Natranaerobius thermophilus JW/NM-WN-LF: one gene and its partners. The protein of the gene in region 3 interacts with the protein of the main gene of each other region in a pairwise test. Links are inferred from orthologs where the notes say so. Each region holds a gene or a part of one and is shown on either strand. Other genes may lie near its edges.

The links.
Region 1: the proteins of rlmB (region 3) and tsaE interact in binary tests that used the Escherichia coli proteins (3 or more experiments, as listed by UniProt). The link is inferred for Natranaerobius thermophilus JW/NM-WN-LF from one-to-one orthologs.
Region 2: the proteins of rlmB (region 3) and NTHER_RS01675 interact in binary tests that used the Escherichia coli proteins (3 or more experiments, as listed by UniProt). The link is inferred for Natranaerobius thermophilus JW/NM-WN-LF from one-to-one orthologs.

The regions. Positions count from the first base shown.
Region 1 is NC_010718.1:410,591-419,237, forward strand. Bases 4,344-7,274 are described here. They hold tsaE (tRNA (adenosine(37)-N6)-threonylcarbamoyltransferase complex ATPase subunit type 1 TsaE), read left to right. Parts: upstream 4,344-5,533; coding sequence 5,534-6,016; downstream 6,017-7,274. Other genes in these bases: NTHER_RS02135 (PRC-barrel domain-containing protein), read right to left, coding at 4,344-5,367; tsaB (tRNA (adenosine(37)-N6)-threonylcarbamoyltransferase complex dimerization subunit type 1 TsaB), read left to right, coding at 5,997-6,707; rimI (ribosomal protein S18-alanine N-acetyltransferase), read left to right, coding at 6,700-7,191. Outside these bases: NTHER_RS02115 (recombinase family protein), read left to right, coding at 1-872; NTHER_RS02120 (hypothetical protein), read right to left, coding at 976-1,212; NTHER_RS02125 (TldD/PmbA family protein), read right to left, coding at 1,367-2,677; NTHER_RS02130 (TldD/PmbA family protein), read right to left, coding at 2,670-4,052; more of NTHER_RS02135, read right to left, coding at 4,318-4,343; tRNA (adenosine(37)-N6)-threonylcarbamoyltransferase complex transferase subunit TsaD, read left to right, coding at 7,388-8,422. UniProt on the Escherichia coli protein: Required for the formation of a threonylcarbamoyl group on adenosine at position 37 (t(6)A37) in tRNAs that read codons beginning with adenine.
Region 2 is NC_010718.1:320,437-325,854, forward strand. What follows is about bases 270-3,149. They hold NTHER_RS01675 (bifunctional ADP-dependent NAD(P)H-hydrate dehydratase/NAD(P)H-hydrate epimerase), read left to right. Parts: upstream 270-848; coding sequence 849-2,450; downstream 2,451-3,149. Other genes in these bases: nifU (Fe-S cluster assembly scaffold protein NifU), read left to right, coding at 270-638; NTHER_RS01680 (CBS domain-containing protein), read left to right, coding at 2,516-2,959; NTHER_RS01685 (hypothetical protein), read left to right, coding at 3,027-3,149. Outside these bases: cysteine desulfurase NifS, read left to right, coding at 1-210; more of nifU, read left to right, coding at 225-269; more of NTHER_RS01685, read left to right, coding at 3,150-4,052; alr (alanine racemase), read left to right, coding at 4,224-5,396. UniProt on the Escherichia coli protein: Bifunctional enzyme that catalyzes the epimerization of the S- and R-forms of NAD(P)HX and the dehydration of the S-form of NAD(P)HX at the expense of ADP, which is converted to AMP.
Region 3 is NC_010718.1:194,110-202,621, forward strand. Bases 3,051-5,846 are described here. They hold rlmB (23S rRNA (guanosine(2251)-2'-O)-methyltransferase RlmB), read left to right. Parts: upstream 3,051-3,974; coding sequence 3,975-4,718; downstream 4,719-5,846. Other genes in these bases: NTHER_RS00960 (Mini-ribonuclease 3), read left to right, coding at 3,051-3,053; thyX (FAD-dependent thymidylate synthase), read left to right, coding at 3,092-3,784; NTHER_RS00975 (NYN domain-containing protein), read left to right, coding at 4,751-5,263; sigH (RNA polymerase sporulation sigma factor SigH), read left to right, coding at 5,367-5,846. Also shown: NTHER_RS00945 (IS110 family RNA-guided transposase), read right to left, coding at 1-321; cysE (serine O-acetyltransferase), read left to right, coding at 579-1,247; cysS (cysteine--tRNA ligase), read left to right, coding at 1,234-2,631; more of NTHER_RS00960, read left to right, coding at 2,628-3,050; more of sigH, read left to right, coding at 5,847-6,008; tuf (elongation factor Tu), read left to right, coding at 6,884-8,086; rpmG (50S ribosomal protein L33), read left to right, coding at 8,234-8,383; preprotein translocase subunit SecE, read left to right, coding at 8,489-8,512. UniProt on the Escherichia coli protein: Specifically methylates the ribose of guanosine 2251 in 23S rRNA.

The DNA of each region.
Region 1 (8,647 bases), 220 kb from region 3 along the record:
TTTATAATGGCACACTCGTACAGGGAAAGCATCCAAAAATTAACTATAAAATTAATAGTAGAAAAAAAAGTGGAGAGTCTGAGTTAATCAAAGTAGATAATGCAGTTGAGAAAATTATTGACGATGAAACATTTGAGTTAGTTGGGAAAAAAATTAATAGTAGAAGTAAAAATGTTAAGAATAATGACTCTCCGAGTGTTTTACCAGATAATGTGTATTCAGGACTTGTATATTGTGAGGATTGTGGCTCAAAGATGGTATATAGAAGTGATAGGGATATGTATATGTGCGGTACCTATGCTAAATATGGGAAGAAATACTGCTCCAATCATAATATCAAAACAAAAGTTATAAATGAAGTGGTCATAGAGCAATTAAATTTGATTATTAAGCTTACAATTGATATTAGAACTCTTTTGAACGATATAAAAAAGAAATACCAAGAAGTAAGTGGTAAGGATGTTATTGAAATTAAAAGAAAAAAGCGTGAAAATCGCCTAAAAACTTTAAAAGAATCTTTAAAAATTTTAAGGGAAGAGTATGCAGATGGTATAATTGACCAAGAGGAATATAAAGAGACTAGGTCTGAATATGTAAATGAAATTAATACCATAGAAAATGAACTGGGGAAATTACAAGTTTCATCAAGCAAAGAATCTGTAATTAATGATTGGGAGGAGAAAGTTAAGGACTTAGAAAAGTTTTATAATAACTTTCTGAAAATTAACAAAATAGATAGAGAAATAGCTTTAAAACTTATAGATACCATAACTGTAGGAACCGACCAAATATCTGAAATCAAATTCGCTGGAGCTTCGCCATTTGAATTAGCTCAAGAATTGAAATCTGAAATATCAAGTGTGGCACTATGATAAAAAGTGGCAGTATTTTCGCTGCCACTTTTATTTCTATTTCGAAATAGTTTAAATCCTTAATAGGGTTTTAGGAGCTATATTAATGAGTGTGTAATAAACATTACGCACCCCAGGCTGCATCAAAAGAAATGGCCAATTTATTTTGGTCAGTTTCAACAGAGTAGATAGGAGCTTTTTTCTCTTCTTCCTCTTCTTTTTCCTCTTCGTTAACAACGGGGATGACAGTGGCGGTTTCTTGATGATAAATCGAAAAATAACCGAATAAGCCAATAAAGATGAAAAATCCTATCATAATAATAGTAGACATCTTTCTTCTAAAATTAACAGTAAAAAACATAACAACTCCCCCAGAGTTTTTGATTAAGCTTCTTATAAAAAAGTATTCACATTTGTTACAGATAATGTCAGGACTATGGGAAATAAATCGAAGTAAAGAAAAAAAGCTGTTCCCCAGTTTAACAAGGGAACAGCTTTTGTAAATCAGGTTATATTTAATTTTTAGCAGTTATGTCTATACCTTCTAGTAATGCGTAAGGGAATAATCTATTACCTATCCATTTAGCCTCCTGGCTAAAGGAAACTAGCTGATTTTGTAAAGCTTCAAATACATTGACAGCTACCATGCAATCTTTAATTCTTCCAATAATTTTTCCGTTTTCAACTAAGTAGCCCAAAGAAATATTGCCATTAACTTCACCGCTGTAAGGATTACCTGCCCAAGCACCCATTAAATCTTTTATGATAATCCCTCGATCTAACTCTCCTATCATATCGTGATAAGCCATTTCACCTGGTGACAGGACACATGTGTGTAAATCCGGAGCGGGTAAAGAATAAGGGCTTTGTCTGATACCATGTCCCGTAGGTTCTACACCTAGAGAATGAGCTGTTAATAGATCGACCGGGAAAGTTTTAATAGTTCCATTCTTTATTAGGTCTGTTTCTTTTGTTGGTACTCCCTCATCGTCAACAGGACACATTCCCGGCGAAAATGGACGATGAGGCATATCAGTTAAATTCACTTTTTCATCAAAAAGCTGTTGGTCGAGTTTATCTTTAAATGGTGAAACTTCTTTTTCTACACTTTGACCGTTAAGGCTGGCCAGTATTGGTCGCATAAAATCGCTCATGGCCTCCGGGGCAAAAATTACTTTGTAGCTGCCACTGTTGATCTCTTTTTCTTTAGAACCGTAATGTAAGTCCTGCATCAATTCATTTTTTAAAGCAGTCAGGTCAGTGAATAGCCGGGGTAATTTTTTACCTTGACCGATACGCAAAAAACTTTTTCCTACTAATAACATAGCTCCACCTCTTACGGAAAAGGCAGTTCTTTCGTACTCGGTATTTAATCCCTCGGAATTTTTGATTTTCACCTGTAATTGCGTTTTTTCAATACTGGCACTGGCTAAAGCTTCGGAATTCTTACTTCTAATACTATCTACTATTTCTTCGCCCATTTCTATCATTTTTTCAGTAGGTAAATCCATAACATCTTGATCGTACATATTATCTAATTCTTCAGGATTAACTTTAGGTAAACTGGGTTGAAAACTTCTTCCAAACTGACTGGTTTCTCTGGCTTTGTTTAACAGATCTTCAGCTTTGTCTTCAGTAGAAGTAGTAGTGCAAAAACCCAGGCGATTATCTGGAGAGATCAACCTTAGTGCTGTGGATTTTTGTTCTTTGGTTTTTATGTTTTTAAGTTTGTTATTTTCGAATTCAACTGGAGTCCTGGTTACAGACACCTCAAACAGTTCTGCTTGTTCGTTTTTTTTCTTTGCTAAAGAGAGCAGTTTATCCATCGGATTTCCCTCCTATAATTACATTCTGAATCCTGATCGAAGGTGAGCCTTGACTGGTTGGGAGGGGACCTTGCTCACCTTTTCCACATCCACCGCCAGTATCTTTAACCTGATAATCGCTAGAAATCAGATCTATATTATTCAAGGTTTCGAAGACATTTCCGGTCAAATTCACGTCCCGAACCATTTCTGCAAGTTTTCCATCTCTGATCATGTAGGCTTCCCCGGCCTTAAATGTAAACATTTCACCGTTTGTCTGGCCGCCGTAAGCATCTACTGCATAAACTCCCAGTTTCACGTCTTTTATCATATCTTCCCAGGTGGCGTCCCCGGGTGCTATACATGTTGTTCGCATCCTGCAAATTGGAGGATGATTATAATTTATTGCCCTAGCATTTCCAGTTGGTTTTTCTCCCATTTTAGCGGCACTTTCACGGGTGTGGAGTCTTCCTACTAGTTCTCCTTCTTTAATTAAATCTGTTTTTTGGGTTCTAACTCCTTCGTCGTCATACTTTAAATATCCTCTGGCACCTGGTGTATCACCGGTGTCGTATATATTCAAGTGTCTGCCACCAAATTTGGTGCCTAATTTCATAATTTCTCTTAAACGTTTGTTTTCGTAGAGTTGATCACTTTCACTTAAGTGTCCGAAAGCTTCGTGAACAAAAACACCTGCCAAGGATGGATCCAAAATCACGGGGTAACTGCCACCCTTTATGGGATCTGCCTTGGTCATTTGGGTGGCTTTTTGGCAGGCTTTATTTATTCGGTCATGTAAATTCCTAACAACACCGAAGTCATCAGAACTTCCAAAACCCACAACTGACATTTGTGAATGACCCTGATCAGCTGCAATAGCTATAATGCCGCCACCTAAATCTAATTTCTCTTGTTCAATATAACTGCCATCAGTATTTATGTAGTAAAGTTTTGTAAAATTATCAAAATATCTAATTCTAGAACTTGTAACCGGTTTCCCGTAACTAAGTATAATATCATTGTATTCTTCTAAAAGCTCTTTCTTTTGGGTTAAGCTCAATTTGCGAGGATCTTCTTGTGGTTCAACAGTGACATGATCAACTACAGGCTCTACATCAGAAAAGCTAGTATTTTCAGGGATCCTATCGCCAATTAATTTAGCTTGTTCAATGGCCAAATTAACCTTTTCATGTATATCGTCTAATTTGTTAAAGGAGACAAATCCAACTCCTCCATCTACTATTGCTCTAACATTTCCACCATAGTCATTTGAAGAATCAATTCTATCTAAGTCCTGGCCTTGGAATTCAATTCTATTTTGTAAAGTTTTTTGGACTCGTATTTCTATAAAATCGGCAGACTTCCCTTTGAGAGCGGATTGTAAAAAGTCTCTCAAGATAGTTCAACCTCCTTATTGTTTAAAATAGATGTATCTTTGCCTACTATAAATTCTTGATGGATTATTTGATATCCTTTTGATAAAAATAGAAACTTTAAAGTTATTATTCGTATTATCCTTAAAATATTATAACTATCAATGAAACAAACAATTAATTCTAATCAAAATTAATAAACAAATAATTATTAAAGCAGACAATTAATCAAGGGCTGCTCCTGATAGTAGCAGCCCTGTGTAAATAACTAATATAAAATTTTTTTGATTAATTTTTCATTAATCGTTGAAATTTCTGTTCTAAGGATGTGATAAAATCATCAATTTCAGTAGCTGTAATAGATGCAGCCAAGCGCATTAAATCATTTCTATCCCTTAACTGTTCGATATCACTGATTTCAATTGGTTGCCCTTTTTCTTTGATTATGTGGCCATCTTGAGATACCACATTATAAGCGGGTTTTTTGTTAATTAAAAAGCCTTTCAGCTTTTCTTCAATATCACCACCGGCCTGGTCTAGTATTTCTTTGAGTCGGGTCTGCCACTCCTGATCAGGTTCGTATCTCTGCCTTGCATCTGAGTACTGTGCTCCCGGGGTGCTAGCTTGTTGGGCGAATCTTGGTGGAGTTTGCTGATCGTTAGCTACAAATGCCAAGGTCTTTAAAACATTATGATGTGTAGCCAAGTCAACGACCTCTGGTGTAATTTTTTCACCTTCAAAAATGATTACTCCTCCTTGACCATCCTGAACAGTTTGGGTAGCTATTTTGCCGATTAATTGATCTGGTTCTTGATAGTCGGGAATATCAGATTGTGGTGTCACCGGGCTGGTATTTAATGTGGACTCTTGTTCATAATAAGACATGATGATGTAATCAGTACCTAATGTGACAATCTGTTGGGCTGGAACTTCAAAAAGCTGTTCAGCTCTTTTGCTTTTGGATAGGATTAAGCTATCCAATTGACCTCCTGGAAAATTAAACTGATAATCGTTACAAATTCCTAAAAACTCTCCGTGATCTGAGATAACTTTTTTACCAATAGGAGATTTTTCTAAATGTTCCCTTTCCCATTCCGTTTCTCCTTGTTGTAAAATTACGTGTTCACTGGGAATAGTAACGGCATAGGGTCCAATGGTTTGAACATTATCTAGACTGACAAGATGTGATGGGCGATTAGAAAAGAACTTACCTTCACCGAACATAATACTTGTGACGGCCTTTTTGTTCACATCAAGGATTATATCAATGACTTTACCGAAGGCTTTACCAGTATCAATGGATATTACAGGTAAAGAAACAACTTCATTTTTTCTCATTTGTATACCCCCTTTTACTATATTATGACTGTCTTAGTTTTCCACATTGCTTGATAATTATAATAGCGCCTATGAATTTCACCAGGAAGAATGATATAATAAATTTTATAGAAGGCATAACAGTGTTATTTGCTGATCTGTTCACGGATGAAAGGGGCGAGAATATATGAACATAAATACCATAGAAGAGCGGCAGACCATCTCAATAGCCGAACAACTTGCAGCATTACTCGGTCCGGGAGATATTGTTCTATTGACAGGAGATTTAGGTGCTGGAAAAACCACTTTTACTAAAGGAATAGCTCAGGGCTTGGATATTGATGAACCAGTTACAAGTCCAAGCTTTACATTAATGAATCAGTATTCGGGTTCTATACCTTTATATCATTTTGATTTATACCGTATAGAAGATCCGGAAGAATTTTTGGAACTCGGTATTGAGGAATTTTTATATGGAAAAGGGATTTCTGTAGTTGAATGGAGTGAAAAGCTACCTGAGTTACCAAATAGTTATCTACAGGTGAGCTTGAAACTTGGAGCTGACCCTGAAGGCAGACAAATAATAATCGAACCCTATGGGGGATATTACCAAGAACTGGTATCAAAATTGAGACAAGAGGTGTTTAGTGATGAAGGTACTCGGAATTGACACTGCCACTAAAACATGTTGTGTTGCATTAATAGACGGGAATAAATTGATGGGTGAATTTATACTGAATAATTTCCAAACACATTCGGAGCGGTTAATGCCGTTGATTGATAAATTATTAGATAGTTTAGGAATTAAGATTGATGAAATAGAAGGTATCGCTGTTTCGAGAGGACCAGGTGCCTTTACCGGGCTGAGAATTGGTATTGGAACTGCCCAAGGGCTTGCCATGGGAAATGAGATTCCCTTAGTGGGAGTAAGTACCTTAGATGCCCTGGCTTATCAAAGGGCAACTTTGGGATATATATGTCCGATTATGGATGCAAAAAAGCAGGAATTGTACACTTCACTATATTATGTTAATGAAAAAGAGATTGAACAGGTTTGGGACTACAGCATCATGAAACCTAAAGATTTGATAGCGGAGCTGAATAATGATTTAACAGACAGGGATATCATTACCTTTGTCGGAGATGGTTTTTCTCCTTATAAGGAAGAGCTGTTATCAGATGTAGTTGCTTCTGTAAATTATAGTACTGGTGACCTAGAACTTAACAGGGGATTTTCTATAGCCCGTCTTGGTTTAAATAAAATAAATGTTGGGGAAGGTTGTGCTCCGGAGGAATTGACTCCTTTATACTTAAGAAAATCTGAAGCAGAAAGGAAGCGGGAGGAAGAAGATAATGGCTAGCAGAGACTTATTTCCAGAATTTAGAATTAGGGCAATGACCCAAGATGATTTAGATCAGGTACTAGAAATTGAAGGACAGTCTTTCAATTCTCCCTGGTCTGAGAATGCTTTTCGCCATGAATTACAAGAAAACTTTCTCGCTACATATCTGGTTTTTGAGGATATAAATAGTAATTTGCAACCAACTATTTTTGCCTATGGAGGATACTGGTTAATTAGAACAGATGCCCATATCACAAATGTGGCAGTTTCTCCTAACTACCGTGGATTAGGTGCAGGTAAGTTGGTAGTGGAAGCTCTATTAGAACATGCCAAGAATAGAGGAGCCAATAAAGCAACCCTAGAGGTCAGAAAAACCAATACTGTTGCTAAAAAGTTATACCAGGCTTTAGGTTTTAAAATCTATGGGATTAGGCCTAATTATTATCGTGATAACAACGAGGATGCTTTAATAATGTATAAAAGTATGGAGAATAACCATTAGTTGTTAAATACAAGGTTTTTTATACTCCGTTGTTGATTCAGGGAGGAGCAGTGATCAGGAAACTTTAATTCTACTGTTAGGGATTTTTAGATGTAGCAGCCCAAAATAATGGATGTGAAAAAAGTTCAACTATCAACATTCAACTTTAATACAGCCAAATACAAATTGAGATTTATTGAGAAGAAAGGTGATTTATATGGAAACTCAAAGAGAAACTGTATATATTCTAGGAATCGAAACTTCATGTGACGAAACAGCAGTTTCTGTAGTCTCAAATGGTCAGAAGGTTTTAAGTAATGTAGTTAGCTCTCAAACCGATGTTCATTCCTTATATGGAGGGGTGGTTCCAGAAATAGCTTCAAGGGAACATTCAAAATTGCTTCCTCCACTGGTGAGTAAGGCCGTTGACGAAGCAGGGTTAAATATGAATGATATCAATGCCATAGCTGTTACTCAAGGTCCTGGACTGGTTGGCCCACTATTAGTTGGTGTATCGTTTGCTAAATCTTTAGCATATTCTCTAAAGATACCTCTAATTCCCGTTAACCATATTAAAGCACATCTATATGCCAATTTTATACTTGCTGACGACGATAAAGATTCAAACTTACCTAGTTTCCCTTTAATTGCTTTAATAGTTTCAGGAGGCCATACTAATCTTTACTATTTGTATGATCACGATAATTGGAAGCTTCTGGGGCGCAGTAGAGACGATGCTTCCGGTGAGTCCTTTGACAAAATTGCTAGAGCTTTAGACCTGGGATATCCGGGTGGACCAGCTGTTGAAAAGGAAGCTCAAAAGGGCCAACCTAATGTTGATTTTCCGAAACCTAAGCTAGAAAACGAATACGATTTTAGTTTCAGTGGTTTGAAAAGTGCTGTATTGAATTATTTGAACCGGAAAAAAATGAAAGGTGAACAATACAGTAGCTCTGATATATGCGCAAGTTTTCAACAGGTGGTTGTTGACTCACTTGTGGAGAAAACAATCTCTGCGGCTCGGGATAATCAGGTTGATACTATAGTTCTAGCGGGAGGAGTTTCTGCTAATGGACAGTTAAGAGCGAATTTTAAGGAAACAACTGCTGGAGAGGGAATAAATTTATTTCTTCCTAGACTGGAGTACTGTACTGATAATGCAGCCATGATAGCTGCACTGGGTTATCATAACTATCGTCGTGGCTGGATTGCTTCCCTGGATCTGAATGCGGTCCCCAATTTGAGTCCATAATTAAAGGGTTGTCCACCTTATTAAACAGCTAGATTATAACGGCTAGTCATGTGGATATTTTAAGGTGGGTAACCCTTATTTTATTTTTAAAAACTTAGTTTACTAAAGAAATTCGTTATTTTCTTAAAATTATCCACAGATTTATGTAAAAAACTTGTGGATAATGTGCATAACTTTCAAAAATGCGGTGAATTTGATAAATTTTCTGTGGATATCCCTGTGGAA
Region 2 (5,418 bases), 120 kb from region 3 along the record:
TGTACTTCTGGTTCTCTTGATCCGTCCCATGTGTTAATGGCAATGGGTTTAAGTCATCAAACTGCTCATGGTTCTCTTAGATTGACATTAGGTAGAGATAATACCGAAGAGGAAATTGATTATGTCATCGAAGCTGTTCCTGAAATAGTCAACAGATTAAGGGATATGTCTTCCATTTGGAAGGGTAAAGAAGCTAATTACAGTAATTAATGGAGGGATGATAGATGTATAATGAGAAAGTGATGGACCATTTTCAAAATCCGAGGAATGTGGGAGAGGTAGAAAGCCCTGATGGGGTTGGTGAAGTAGGAAATGTAACTTGTGGAGATATTATGAGGATTAGCATTAAAGTTAATAACAATGAAGAAATAGAAGATATTAAATTTAAAACTTTTGGATGCGGAGCAGCTATTGCTACAAGCAGCATAGTAACTGAAATGGCAAAAGGAAAGCATATTAATGAAGCTAGAGATATTAAGAATAAGGATGTAGCTGATGAATTAGATGGTTTACCAAAAAATAAGCTCCACTGTTCTAATTTGGCTGCTGATGCTCTAACTAAGGCCATTAAAAATTATTTGGGAGAAGAAGATGACGAAGAACAAGAACATGAAGACGAATCCAATGAAACCCAGTAAAATCCATAAATTAATCTGAGTCAATATAAAATGAGATAGTATATGATAAATTAATTTCCATATTTTCCACTAAATACAAGGAGTCCCTGCCTAAAAAGCAGGGACTATCTGTTTTTTGGAGAAGTATTAATTAAGCCATTCTTACCGTAGTTAACTGTATATTTATACTCTTTAAATAAGTGATCTAAACTTAATGTTAGGAGGTTTTTCATGCTAAAGGTTGTATCTCCAGAGGAAATGGCTCAAATTGATAAAATGGCCATAGATGAGGGTAGAATTCCCGGGATAGTTCTGATGGAAAATGCCGCTACTGCCGTTACTAATGTAGTCCTAAATTTCTTAAACAACATGAAGGCCGACTATAATCAAACTCAGGTCACTGTTTTAGCCGGGATTGGAAATAACGGTGGGGATGGATTTGCAGTAGCTCGACAGCTGGCCATGAAAGAAATTAATGTTAGCTTGGTTTTAATCGGTAAGGCCGATAAACTTTCAGGAGATGCCCTGACAAATTGGGAAATTATCAAGCATAGAGATGACATTAAAATACATACAATAGACCAAAGAAGTACGGATAATTTAACTTCTCTGAACAATCTAATTATTGAATCAGATATTATCCTTGATGCATTACTCGGTACAGGTTTAGCAGGTGCACCTAAAGAACCATTTAATACCTGTATTCAAATTGCCAACCAAAGTAGAAGAAAAGATTGTCTAACTATCAGTGTAGATATTCCTTCAGGGGTTTCTGGCTCAGGAGGAGAAGTTGATGGTAATGCCGTCATGGCAGATATAACAGTAACCTTCGCTCAACCAAAAACAGGTTTATTATTTTATCCAGGAGCCCATTTTACTGGAGAATTACTGACTGTGCCTATAGGGATTCCCAATTGGATTGTAACGAAAAACGAATCACAAAATTATCTAGTCACCGAAGGTAGTGCGGCTAACCTACTTCCACAGCGCTTGCCTGATACCCATAAAGGTCATTATGGTAGAGTGACTATTATAGCAGGTTCTAGCCATATGTTGGGTGCTGGGGTATTAGTATCAATGGCCGCTGTAAAAAGTGGATCTGGACTCGTTACATGGGCTGTACCTGAATCAGAAGAAAGAACGGCTCAATCAAAAGTAGGTTCAGAAGTTATGACTTGGTGTTTACCATCAAAGGACGGTGTCTTAGCACAACAAGTCCACGAAAAATTAGAAAAAACTGTCACTGGTTTAGAACACGGTCCAGATGTTATGGCTGTGGGTCCAGGCCTGGGGACGGAAAAAGGAACTGAAGAAGTTGTAAAAAAAGCTCTGTTAGATTTTAACACTTCCCTTGTATTGGATGCAGATGGCTTAAATGTTTTAGTGGGGAATACTAATTGGCTTAGTAGTTCTGCTACACCTAAAGTTCTAACACCACACATTGGAGAATATAGTCGGTTAATAGATAAATCAATAGATGAAATTAAATCTAATCCAATAAATCTGGTGACACAAAGTGCTCAGGAATGGAATTCTGTTATCGTACTTAAAGGGACACCGACTATAATTGCTTCTCCCCATGGTAGTTCTTATATTGTATCCACCAGTAATTCCGGGATGGCAACGGGAGGTAGTGGTGACGTATTAACAGGTATCATTACTTCTTTAATTGGTCAAGGTTTGACTGTTGAAGAAGGTGCCATTCTTGGTGTATATCTCCATAAAATTGCTGGTGAAAAAGCTAGATCCCAAAGTGGAGAAGCAAGTATGACAGCAACTGATCTGTGGAATTCATTACCAGATGCATTTCAATATCTTAACGATAAAAGTTAATCAGAGATTATTTTAAAAATATCAGTTTAAGAACGCCAAAAGATTACAAGAAAGGGGTTAATAACATGCGTGCAAAAGACATAATGTCAACGGATATAGTGACAGTTTCCCCTGAAAGTACTGTTGAGGAAGCTGCTAAACTTATGGCAGATAGGGAGATTAGCGGAATTCCAGTTATTAATTCACAAAATGACCTTGTTGGAATAATAACTGAAGGGGATTTACTTGGAAAACACAAACGGATTTCTCCTCCAGGATATATTGAATTTTTAGGTGGCATAGTCTTTACTGAAAGTCAGGATGAATTTTTTGAACAACTTAGAAAATATGTAGCTACTCAAGTAAAGGATTTAATGTCTGACCAAGTTGTTACTGTTGGCCCTGAAGCTGGCATTGAGGAAATTGCTACTACTATGGATCAAAAAAATGTAAAACGTTTGCCCGTAGTGGGAGAAGGAAAGTTGTTGGGAATAGTCAGCAGGGCTGACTTGCTGAAAGCTTTGCTATAGATCGGAGGTGGAACAAATTCCTAGAGTGAAGGGAATATTTATACTTATTATAATCCCTGTAACTCTTATGGTAGTTACTACTTCTTGTCAAAAATTAACCACAGAGGAGCTACAAACTTGGTCTCAAGAAACTTTGGCTGATCTTGATGATTATTACCTAAGCGGACATTTAACGGTAGGAGAGGAAGGGGCAGAAAATTTACGTGACTACGCAGTTGAGGAAAGATATCTCCATCCTAATAAATTAAGAGTTGATATAACTGAAAAAAATCAAGCTACAGGAAGTCACCAAACCTTTATTGCCAAGAATGGAGAAATAGATATTTTCCACCGGGATTTAGAGGAACACTACCATATTTCGGAAGGGGATTTATCAAATAAGTTATCCTTTTTATTTATTAATTTTTTGGAATTAATGGCTGCAGGTGAATTGACCCCTGAGGTTGCCAGTCTTAAAGAAGGTTACAAACTTGAAGGTGTCTTTAAGGAATCGGGTCTTGGAACTTATAGATTATACCTGGATAAAGGGTTATATCCCGAAAAAATCCAATTATATCGAGAAGATAAATCTTCACCTTATCTAGAACTTGTTTATCAAGAAGTTAAGTGGAATCAATCTCACATAAGCCATACTGACTTTGATGAAAAGTTATTAGAAATGGCCTTTGAAGAACCTTTAGAGCCTAAATGTGAATTACATGAGTATAAAAAGGAAAATTTGGATGAACTAGCACTTAACTTTGATCCCAAAGTACCAGAGTTAGATGATGAGTTTATTAAATCAATATACGCCTGTGAACATTCTGACTGGCTTTCTATGAGAATAATTGCTGAAGAAATAGAGGAAAAAATAGAGGAAGAGTATATTGTTACCCAGACCCTCCTAGAAAATAAAGATAAGGAGGATCCAAGTATTTTATCCGATGAAGGTGATTATGAACACAAATCAAAAGAGAATGTAGATTTTTGGTTAGAAACAGTAGAAGACAAGAATATTATTTATTGGCGATATGGAGATATAAAATTTACAATTATAGGAGCTGAGGACGAAGAAAAAATGTTATCACTGGCAAAGAGTTTTGTAAGTAAGTAGGTGGGCCTTTTTGGAGGTCCACTATTTTTTCTGATTTAGTAGAATCTTTAAAAAATATATTTAAGGGAGGATAATTTTCTTTTACATTGAATATATTATTTAGGTGTAATTAATTTGATTATTTACAGGACTACCTTTATAATTGTGCATAATGAGGTGTGAGGTGACAATATGTCTGAATCTATTCCTGTAAGACCGACTTTTTCTGAAATTAACTTGGACAATCTTTCTTATAACTTTAATCGGATAAGAGAGCATGTGAACAATAAAAAAATCATGGGTATCATTAAAGCTGATGGTTATGGTCATGGAGCTGTTGAAATTGCCGAAGAACTATTGAATCAAGGTGTAGATTATTTAGGTGTAGCTATTTTAGACGAAGCTGTGGAACTAAGGAAAGCAGGAATCGCTGCTCCTATTTTAATTCTTGGCTATACACCTGTAGAGCATGTTGATGTATGTTTGAAATATGGTATCACTCCCACAATTTATACCTATGAAATGGCAGAAGCCCTTTCTCAAACCGCTAGAAAAATGGGGAAAACTGCCTTTGTTCACGTAAAAATTGATACAGGCATGGGTCGGATAGGAATAGCTCCAGAAAATAGTGCTGAGTTTGTCAAAAATATTAGCAAATTGCCATCCTTAGAAGTGGAAGGTGTTTTCACGCATTTTTCAGTAGCAGATGAGGAAGATAAGACTTATACACAACAGCAAATCAATAGCTTTGAAAAAGCCTTAAAGATGTTAGAAGATGAAGGTATTGAAATTCCTCTAAAACATGCTGCTAACAGTCCTGCTACTATTGACTTGCCAGATGCATATTTTGATATGGTTAGGGTTGGACTAGCCTTATTCGGTTTATATCCTTCTCCGCACATGAAGGAAAAAATTTCACTAAAACCAGTAATGAGTCTTAAAACTCAAGTATCCCATGTGAAACAAGTTCCCAAGGGAACTTCTATAAGTTATGGTAGGAAGTTTATTACTGAAGATGAAAGTATTATTGGCACATTACCAGTTGGTTATGCAGATGGCTTTACACGATTACTATCTAATATAGGTGAAGTCATAGTTAATGGTAAAAGAGTGCCCATTGTAGGAGCCATATGTATGGACCAATGCATGTTCCTAGGTGACGATGTACCGGAGATTGGAATCGGAGATGAAGTAGTTATTATTGGTGAACAAGATGGTACTCAAATTACAGTTGAGGATATAGCTGATAAACTAGGAACTATCAACTATGAAATAGTTACTATGGTGGACAAACGAGTGCCACGTTTATATCTAAAAAATGGCAAATTAATCAAAAAGAAATCTTTAAATAGCAAAATGTATTAGTTTGTAACAAAATGTGAATGCT
Region 3 (8,512 bases):
ACCCATATTAGCTAGTATTTTAGCATCAATAAAGTCAGTTTTAGCCCCAGAAGCTTTTCTTCTAGCATCAACTAGTTTGGGGTTAACAGAATAAACAGTGAAGTTATTTTCTAAAAGATATTGGGTTAAAAGTCCATGTTTAGTTTCAATTAAGCAATAGAAGTTTTCAGGATCGTCATCATGTTTTAATAGCTTGTTTTTTAGAGTTTCAAAACCATCTTTAGAATGTTGAATAGTGAAGTTATCTAGTTCTCTACCATCGCCACTCATGACCAGGATATCATGTTTTGTATCAGCCCAATCAATCCCAACAAAGTACATTCTAAGACCTCCTTAAGGTGATGGTATTTAGTAGCAGAGGTAAGCCTTGTCTAGCATCAGTGCTCGAGGCACAACTTCTCTATAGTCCGTAACTGCTACTTATGGTATCCGGGGAAGACAGTTCTTTTTTAAGTAGTCGTACTAACTAGGGGTGTTTGGTCTTTCCCCGGATGGCCACCTTTACTTTATTATTACGTGATCCAAGAGGGGCTTTCCTGCCCTTCTATAAATAACTATAACAGACAAGGGGTGTTATTATGATTCAAACAATCAAGAGTGATATCAGGGCAGTCTTTGAACGTGACCCTGCAGTCAAATCTTTATTAGAGATCCTCTTGTGTTATCCCGGTATTCATGCTATTTTACTACACAGAATGGCTCATTTTTTATATAATAAGAGAGGGTATTTAATTGCGCGATTCATATCTCAGATCAATAGATTGTTGACAGGTATAGAAATTCATCCAGGGGCGAAAATTGGAAAGAGTTTTTTCATTGATCATGGAATGGGAATTGTCATAGGCGAAACTGCTGAAATCGGTGATAACGTCACTTTATACCAAGGAGTCACCTTAGGAGGTACAGGTAAAGAAAAAGGTAAGCGACATCCTACTTTAAAGGATAACGTGGTAATAGGAGCTGGAGCCAAGGTGCTAGGACCAATTACCATTGAAGATAATGTAAAAATTGGGGCGGGTTCTGTAGTATTAGATCATGTACCTAACGATTCGACTGTGGTAGGAGTACCTGGAAGAATTGTGGTGAGAAAGGGGAAAAGACTCAATAATGTGGATCTGAATCATCACGAGCTTCCAGACCCTGTTGCTAGACAAATTGAATATTTGGAAAGAAAAATTGAAAAGTTGCGTTTTGAAATAGAAGATATCAAGAGAGGTGATCATGAAAATGAGCATAAAGCTCTTTAATACAATGAAAAAAAAGAAAGAGGAATTTGTCCCCAAACAAGAAGGAAAAGTTGATATGTATGTTTGTGGTCCAACAGTATATGATTATTTTCATGTCGGAAATGCCAGGGCATTTTTAATTTTCGATGTGGTACGCAGATATTTAGATTACAAAGGTTATCAAGTGACTTATGTTCAAAACATTACTGATATAGAAGACAAAATGATTAATAGAGCTAATGAAGACGGGATAACTGTTGCTGAGTTAGCAGAGAAATACACTAGTGAGTACTTTGATGATGCTCGTGCTATAGGTATTAAAGATGCAGACCATCATCCGAAAGCTACTGAGCATATAGCCGAAATTATTGAAATTATCCAGGATCTTCTGGATAAAGGTTATGCCTACCGTCAAGGAGGAGACGTTTACTTTGATACAGCAGCCTTTGACGATTACGGAAAATTATGCAGACAAGACCCTGAAGAGCTGGTGTCTGGTGCTAGAGTGGCAGTGGATGATCGTAAGAAAAATCCTGCAGACTTTGTTTTATGGAAAAGCAAAAAGGAAGGGGAACCGGCCTGGGACAGCCCCTTTGGTCAAGGTCGGCCAGGTTGGCATATAGAGTGTTCTGCTATGAGCATGAAATACTTGGATACGCCCCTGGATATCCATGCTGGGGGATCCGACTTAGTTTTCCCACACCACGAAAATGAAGTGGCTCAGAGTGAGGCCGCTACAGGACAAGACTTTTGCAAGTATTGGATGCATGTAGGTTATTTAGAGATTGATAACCGAAAAATGTCGAAATCTATGGGGAACTTTTTAACTGTTCGTGACTTTAGACAAAAGTATGATCCTCGTGTTTTAAGATTGTTTTTAATGAGTGCTCACTATAGAAGTCCTCTTAATTTTACCGATGAATTAATTGAACAGGCAAAAAGCAGCTTAGACAGATTGGATAACTTTTACAATAATCTTAAGTTTTATCTTGAAAAAAGTCGAGAACAAGAACTTACGGATAAAGAGCAAGATATTATGGAATATCTAAAACAAGCTAGAACAGAATTTGAAGCAGCTATGGATGATGATTTCAATACGGCCAGTGCACTGGCTGTTATATTTTCATTAGCAAAAGAAATTAACAGCTATATTGGAAATGGAGGAGAGAATGCCCTAGTTTTCAAAAACACTTATGACCTGTTGTTAGAATTTGATCAAGTTATGGGGCTCCTGCCAGAAACAGATGAAATATTACCGGAAGAAATAGAGCAAAAAATTCAAGAACGAGAGCAAGCTCGCAAACAAAAAGATTTTCAACGAGCAGACGCAATTAGAGATGAACTTCGTGACCGAGGAATTATTTTAGAGGATACTCCTGAAGGAGTGAGGTGGAAACGAACTTGAAAGCATTTGAAAAAACTATAGAACAAAAGACAAAAACGGGTCAATTTTCACCTCAAAGCTTAGCTTATTTAGGGGATGCTGTTTATGAGTTATATGTCAGGCTACAAAGTACTGCAACTCCGTATAATTCAGTGAGCAATCTACATGAAAATACTGTTAGACTAGTTTCTGCTCCCACCCAAGCTGTTTTGTTGGATAAAATCTATCCCAAACTAACCAAAGAAGAACAGGCAATAGTAAGAAGAGGCAAAAACGCCAAGGTTCATCAACCTCCTAAGGGTGTGAGGTATTACGAGTACCGTCTGGCAACGGGCTTTGAAGCTCTTGTTGGATATCTTTACCTAAAAGAAAGAGAAGATAGAATAGAAGAGCTGCTAATAAATGAAGTTAACAGGGAACTGTCAAATGAAGAATGTAAATAAAAACACCAAATATCTTTTAAAGGGGAGGAGTTGATATAATGAAAGTTATTGATCCACAAGTTCTAATACCAGAGAAAGAAATGGATGAAGCCAAATTGAAAAAAATCGAAAGATATGCCAGGGTTTGTTATAAATCCGAAGACAAAATGAAAGGGAATTATAATCAGAGCTTATTAGAGTTTTTGGTAGAACAGGGCCACGAATCAGTTATTGAACATGAAAAGGTTACTGTTATGATGATTATTGACAGGGGTTTATCCCATGAAATTGTGCGTCACCGCCTAGCTAGTTATAGTCAAGAATCCACAAGATACTGCAACTATCAAAAAGATAAGTTTGGAAATGAGATCACACTTATAAGACCGTATTTCTATTCTCATAGAGATAAAGAGTATCAGTTGTGGGAATCAAGCTGTCAAGAAATAGAACAAAAGTACTTTGAATTACTTGAAACAGGTTCAACACCTCAGGAAGCCCGTTCAATTTTACCTAACTCACTTAAGACGGAAATTGTAGTTACTTTTAATATGAGGGAATGGAGACATTTCTTTAAATTAAGATGTGATAAGGCGGCCCACCCACAAGCTAGGCAAATTGCTATTCCTGTGTTAAAAGAGTTTAAAAATAAATTCCCTGTCCTGTTTCAGGATATAGACTATGATAAATCTTTTGATCAAGAACATTATGCTAGTGTAATATATACTGATGAAATGTTTCAACCTTTAAAGTAAAGATTGTGAAATTTTTGTGCTAGACAAATGTTTGCCTGTTTTCAAAACAGTTTGTCAATGGCTTGTTATAACTTTAAATACTACGATTAACAGTAATTTTGGATAGCAATTTTGGTAATATGGCTACTATTAAAGTGAAAACAGGCAAACATATTTATATATGTCAAGAGTAAAAGGAGTGCTATAGGAAATGCGGACTGACAGCCTTGTACCCGGGAAAAATCCAGTGGTTGAAGCCATAAGAGGAAATAGGAAAGTTTTTCGTATCTATATTTCTAAAGATTCTAACAAAAATTTTCAGGATGAGATGCTAAAATTGGCTCAACAGCATAATATTAATTTAGATAAGGTTCCATTAGACCGATTGGATAAAATGGTGCCTACTACTGAACATCAAGGGATAGTTGCAGAAACCGAACCCTTTAAGTACTCCCAGTTAGACACAGTTCTTAAAGGATTTGATTATAATAATCAAAAACCACTCACCTTATTGATTTTAGACCATTTGACAGATCCTCAAAACTTTGGCGCTATTATCAGAACGGCTGATGCGGTGGGAGTGGATGGAGTAATTATTCCGAAACGTAGAAGCGTAGATGTTAACCCAACCGTGATGAAAGCATCCAGTGGTGCAGCTGAACATGTTCCTATAATAAAGGTATCAAATTTAAGACAAACTATTTCAAAATTAAAAGAGCAATGGATCTGGATTTTGGGAACTGATATAGATGGTGATAGAGGAATTTTCGAAGAAAATTATAATATTCCCCTGGCCCTTGTGGTGGGAAACGAAGCCAGTGGTATGAGTCCATTGGTAAAGAAAGAATGTGATTTTATAGCCAATATTCCTATGATTGGCCGGGTGAATTCCCTTAATGCAAGTGTAGCAACAGCTGTAGTGCTTTATGAAATATACCGCCAAAAAACTAATTAGTGAAGCATGAGCCAGATCGGAGTGATATCTAAATGACAGATTATTTAATTGTAGACGGTTATAATATTATTAATGCTTGGGACCATTTAAAAAAATCTGCCGAAGAAAATTTAGAAATTAGTCGAATTGAACTAATAGACGAATTATCCGAGTACAAAGGGATTTTGTGGGGAAAGATCGTTGTGGTTTTCGATGCCCACTCAGCCAAGCAAAAAAACCGCCATACTGAACAAATCAATGGAATTTTGGTTATATACACTAAGGAAGGGGAAACGGCTGATAGTTTGATTGAGGCTTTAGTGTATGATTTGGTCGATAAAGGCAATGTTGATGTAGCCACCTCCGACTGGCAAGAACAACGTGTAATTATGGGGAAAGGTGCTGTCCGACTTTCGGCTCGTGATTTAAAAAAGCTCATTAGGGAGACTAAGGAAAAAATACGTAAAAATTTCATTGAAAAAGAAGAAGGTAAACGAAATACTCTCGATAATCTCCTCGATCAGCAAGTTAAAGAGAAACTCAATATTCTTCGACATAAAAAGTGAAAGTTCCTTCTTTAGCTTGACGGTATATTTTAATATGCGGTATAATATGTTTATGCATAGGGGGGCTTGTTTCCCGTAGAAAACTAAAGCGGAGGCGATTCATGTGAGTCAAAGTGCCCAAGATATTTTTGAAAAGTATGATCTCAATAGTGACGAAGAAGTTGCTAAAAGAGCCCGCGAGGGATGTCATGAGGCTCTTGAATTTTTGATTGGGAAATATAAAAATTTTGTTAGAGCTAAGGCGAGGTCATACTTTTTAATAGGAGCTGACCGAGAAGATATTATTCAAGAAGGTATGATTGGCCTTTATAAAGCTATCAGGGACTTTCGCGGGGACAAGCTGTCATCTTTTAAGGCATTTGCCGAGTTATGTATTACAAGACAGATAATTACAGCAATCAAAACGGCAACCAGGCAAAAACACATCCCCTTAAACTCTTATGTTTCCTTAGATAAACCAATTTACGATGAGGATTCTGATAGGACTTTACTAGATGTCATTTCAGGTGTTAGAATTACCGATCCTGAATATTTGATGGTTAATAGGGAAGAATACAATGATATCGAGCTAAAGATGACTGAAATCCTGAGTAGCTTAGAATGGAAGGTGTTGATGCTGTACTTGGAAGGCAAAAGTTATCAGGAAATAGCCCAGGAATTAGATAGGCATGTTAAATCTATCGACAATGCATTACAGAGAGTAAAAAGAAAACTAGAGAGATATCTAAATATTAGAAGTGAATAGCAACGACTCTATCAAATATCAAGTAAGGCATTTTGCAATTCTAATCAGCTAAAATAAAATCATAAAACTTTTTAACAATAAGGGTTGACTTTTGCAGGGAGTCTGATGTATAATTACACATGCTTAACAGGGCGCAGTGCAGTATCGCTGCGTTTACAAAAGCTCTATACGGAGAGGTACCCGAGTCTGGCCAAAGGGGGCAGACTGTAAATCTGCTGGCGCAAGCCTTCGGAGGTTCGAATCCTCCCCTCTCCACCAATTATGTAAAGATGACCGAGCGGGCGTAGCTCAGTGGTAGAGCCCTGGCCTTCCAAGCCAGTCGCGTGGGTTCGATTCCCATCGCCCGCTCCAGTTTCACCAATAATCGACGCGGGGTGGAGCAGTTTGGTAGCTCGTCGGGCTCATAACCCGGAGGTCGCAGGTTCAAATCCTGCCCCCGCAACCAAGATTTAAATTTAAGCGAGCTCACGTAGCTCAGCTAGGTTAGAGCGCATCCTTGGTAAGGATGAGGCCACCGGTTCAAATCCGGTCGTGAGCTCCATTATGGCGGCGTAGCTCAGTTGGCTAGAGCATGCGGTTCATACCCGCAGAGTCCGGGGTTCAAATCCCTGCGCCGCCACCATTACTTTAAATATGTTTTTATACATATTTTTTTTGTTTTACTGTCTAAACTATTATAATATTAAACTGCAAATTTCAGTTTTGATTTTTTTATAGCTATCAATTATAATTATATGCAGTAATGTTTATTTCGATTGGACATGTTCAGAAAATTAAAATGTTTTGCATTAAACTGGAAGAAATAAGTGAAAGCTAGTAAAAGATATGGAAGTGAATAAAAGTGAATAAAAAATTTAAGTAAGGAGGAGTAAGCCATGGCAAAGGAGAAGTTTGAGAGGACGAAACCGCATGTCAACATAGGTACGATAGGTCACGTAGACCACGGGAAGACAACGTTGACAGCAGCGATGACTACTTGCTTATCCACAGCAGGTGGTGCAGAAAAGATGGAATACGACAGTATTGATCGAGCGCCTGAAGAGAAAGAGAGAGGTATTACGATCAGTACAGCTCACGTAGAATATGAATCAGATAATCGTCACTATGCTCACGTAGACTGTCCAGGACACGCAGACTATGTAAAGAACATGATCACCGGAGCAGCTCAGATGGACGGTTCAATCATGGTAGTAAGTGCAGCAGATGGTCCAATGCCACAGACGAGAGAGCACATTTTGTTGAGTCGTCAGGTAGGGGTTCCTCATATAGTAGTATTTTTAAACAAAGCAGATATGGTAGATGACGAAGAGCTACTAGAGCTAGTAGAGATGGAAGTAAGGGACTTGTTGAACGAATATGACTTCCCAGGAGACGACACACCTGTAGTAACAGGTTCAGCTTTAAAAGCAATAGAGTGTGGTTGTGGAGACAGAGAGTGTGAAAACTGTGGACCGATTTGGGAACTAGTAGATGCCATTGATGACTACATTCCAACCCCAGATCGTGATGTAGATAAGCCATTCTTGATGCCAGTAGAGGACGTATTCAGCATAACAGGTAGAGGTACAGTAGCGACAGGAAGAGTAGAGCGAGGAAATATCAATGTACAAGACGAAGTAGAAATTGTAGGTATGGCAGATCGTCCTAAGAAGACAGTAGTCACAGGGGTAGAGATGTTCAGAAAGTCAATGGACTATGGTGAAGCAGGAGACAACATTGGAGCCTTGCTACGAGGAGTTGACCGAGAAGAGATCGAAAGAGGTCAAGTTCTAGCCAAGCCAGGCAGCATCAATCCTCATACCAAGTTTAAAGCAGAGGTATATGTACTGAAGAAAGAAGAGGGAGGTCGTCATACTCCATTCTTCCAAGGATACAGACCTCAGTTCTACTTCAGAACAACAGACGTAACCGGGGTTATTGAGTTACCAGAAGGAGTAGAGATGGTAATGCCTGGTGACAACGTACAGATGGAAATCAACTTGATTACGCCTATAGCTATAGAAGAAGGATTGAGATTCGCTATTCGTGAAGGTGGCAAAACAGTAGGTGCTGGTGTTGTTACTGGCATCATTGAGTAGGGAGTAGCATAGCCAGGGCTTAGTCCCTGGCTTTTTTGATACATTTTTATATATAATTTAAGATGTTGACATTGACTATATGTTGTGATAGATTTTTAGAAGTGACAAATTGACTGAGACGAGTGCACAAGCGGGAGGTGCGAAAAAATGCGGGAAAAAATCACTCTTGAATGCACAGAATGCAAACAGAGGAATTACAAAAGTTTTAAAAATAAACAAAACGACAGAGATAGAATTGAACTCAAGAAATATTGTAAATTTTGTAACAGACACACTTTACACAAAGAAAGTAAGTAACAAAGAAAGTAAGTACAAAGAAAGTGCTTGACTAACTAACAATTAACAAAAGAGTATAGTAATTTGAAATTAAGTGAAAACTTCACTTTAAAAGGTGGGTAAGGTATGGGCTTAATTCGCAAGGCGCTT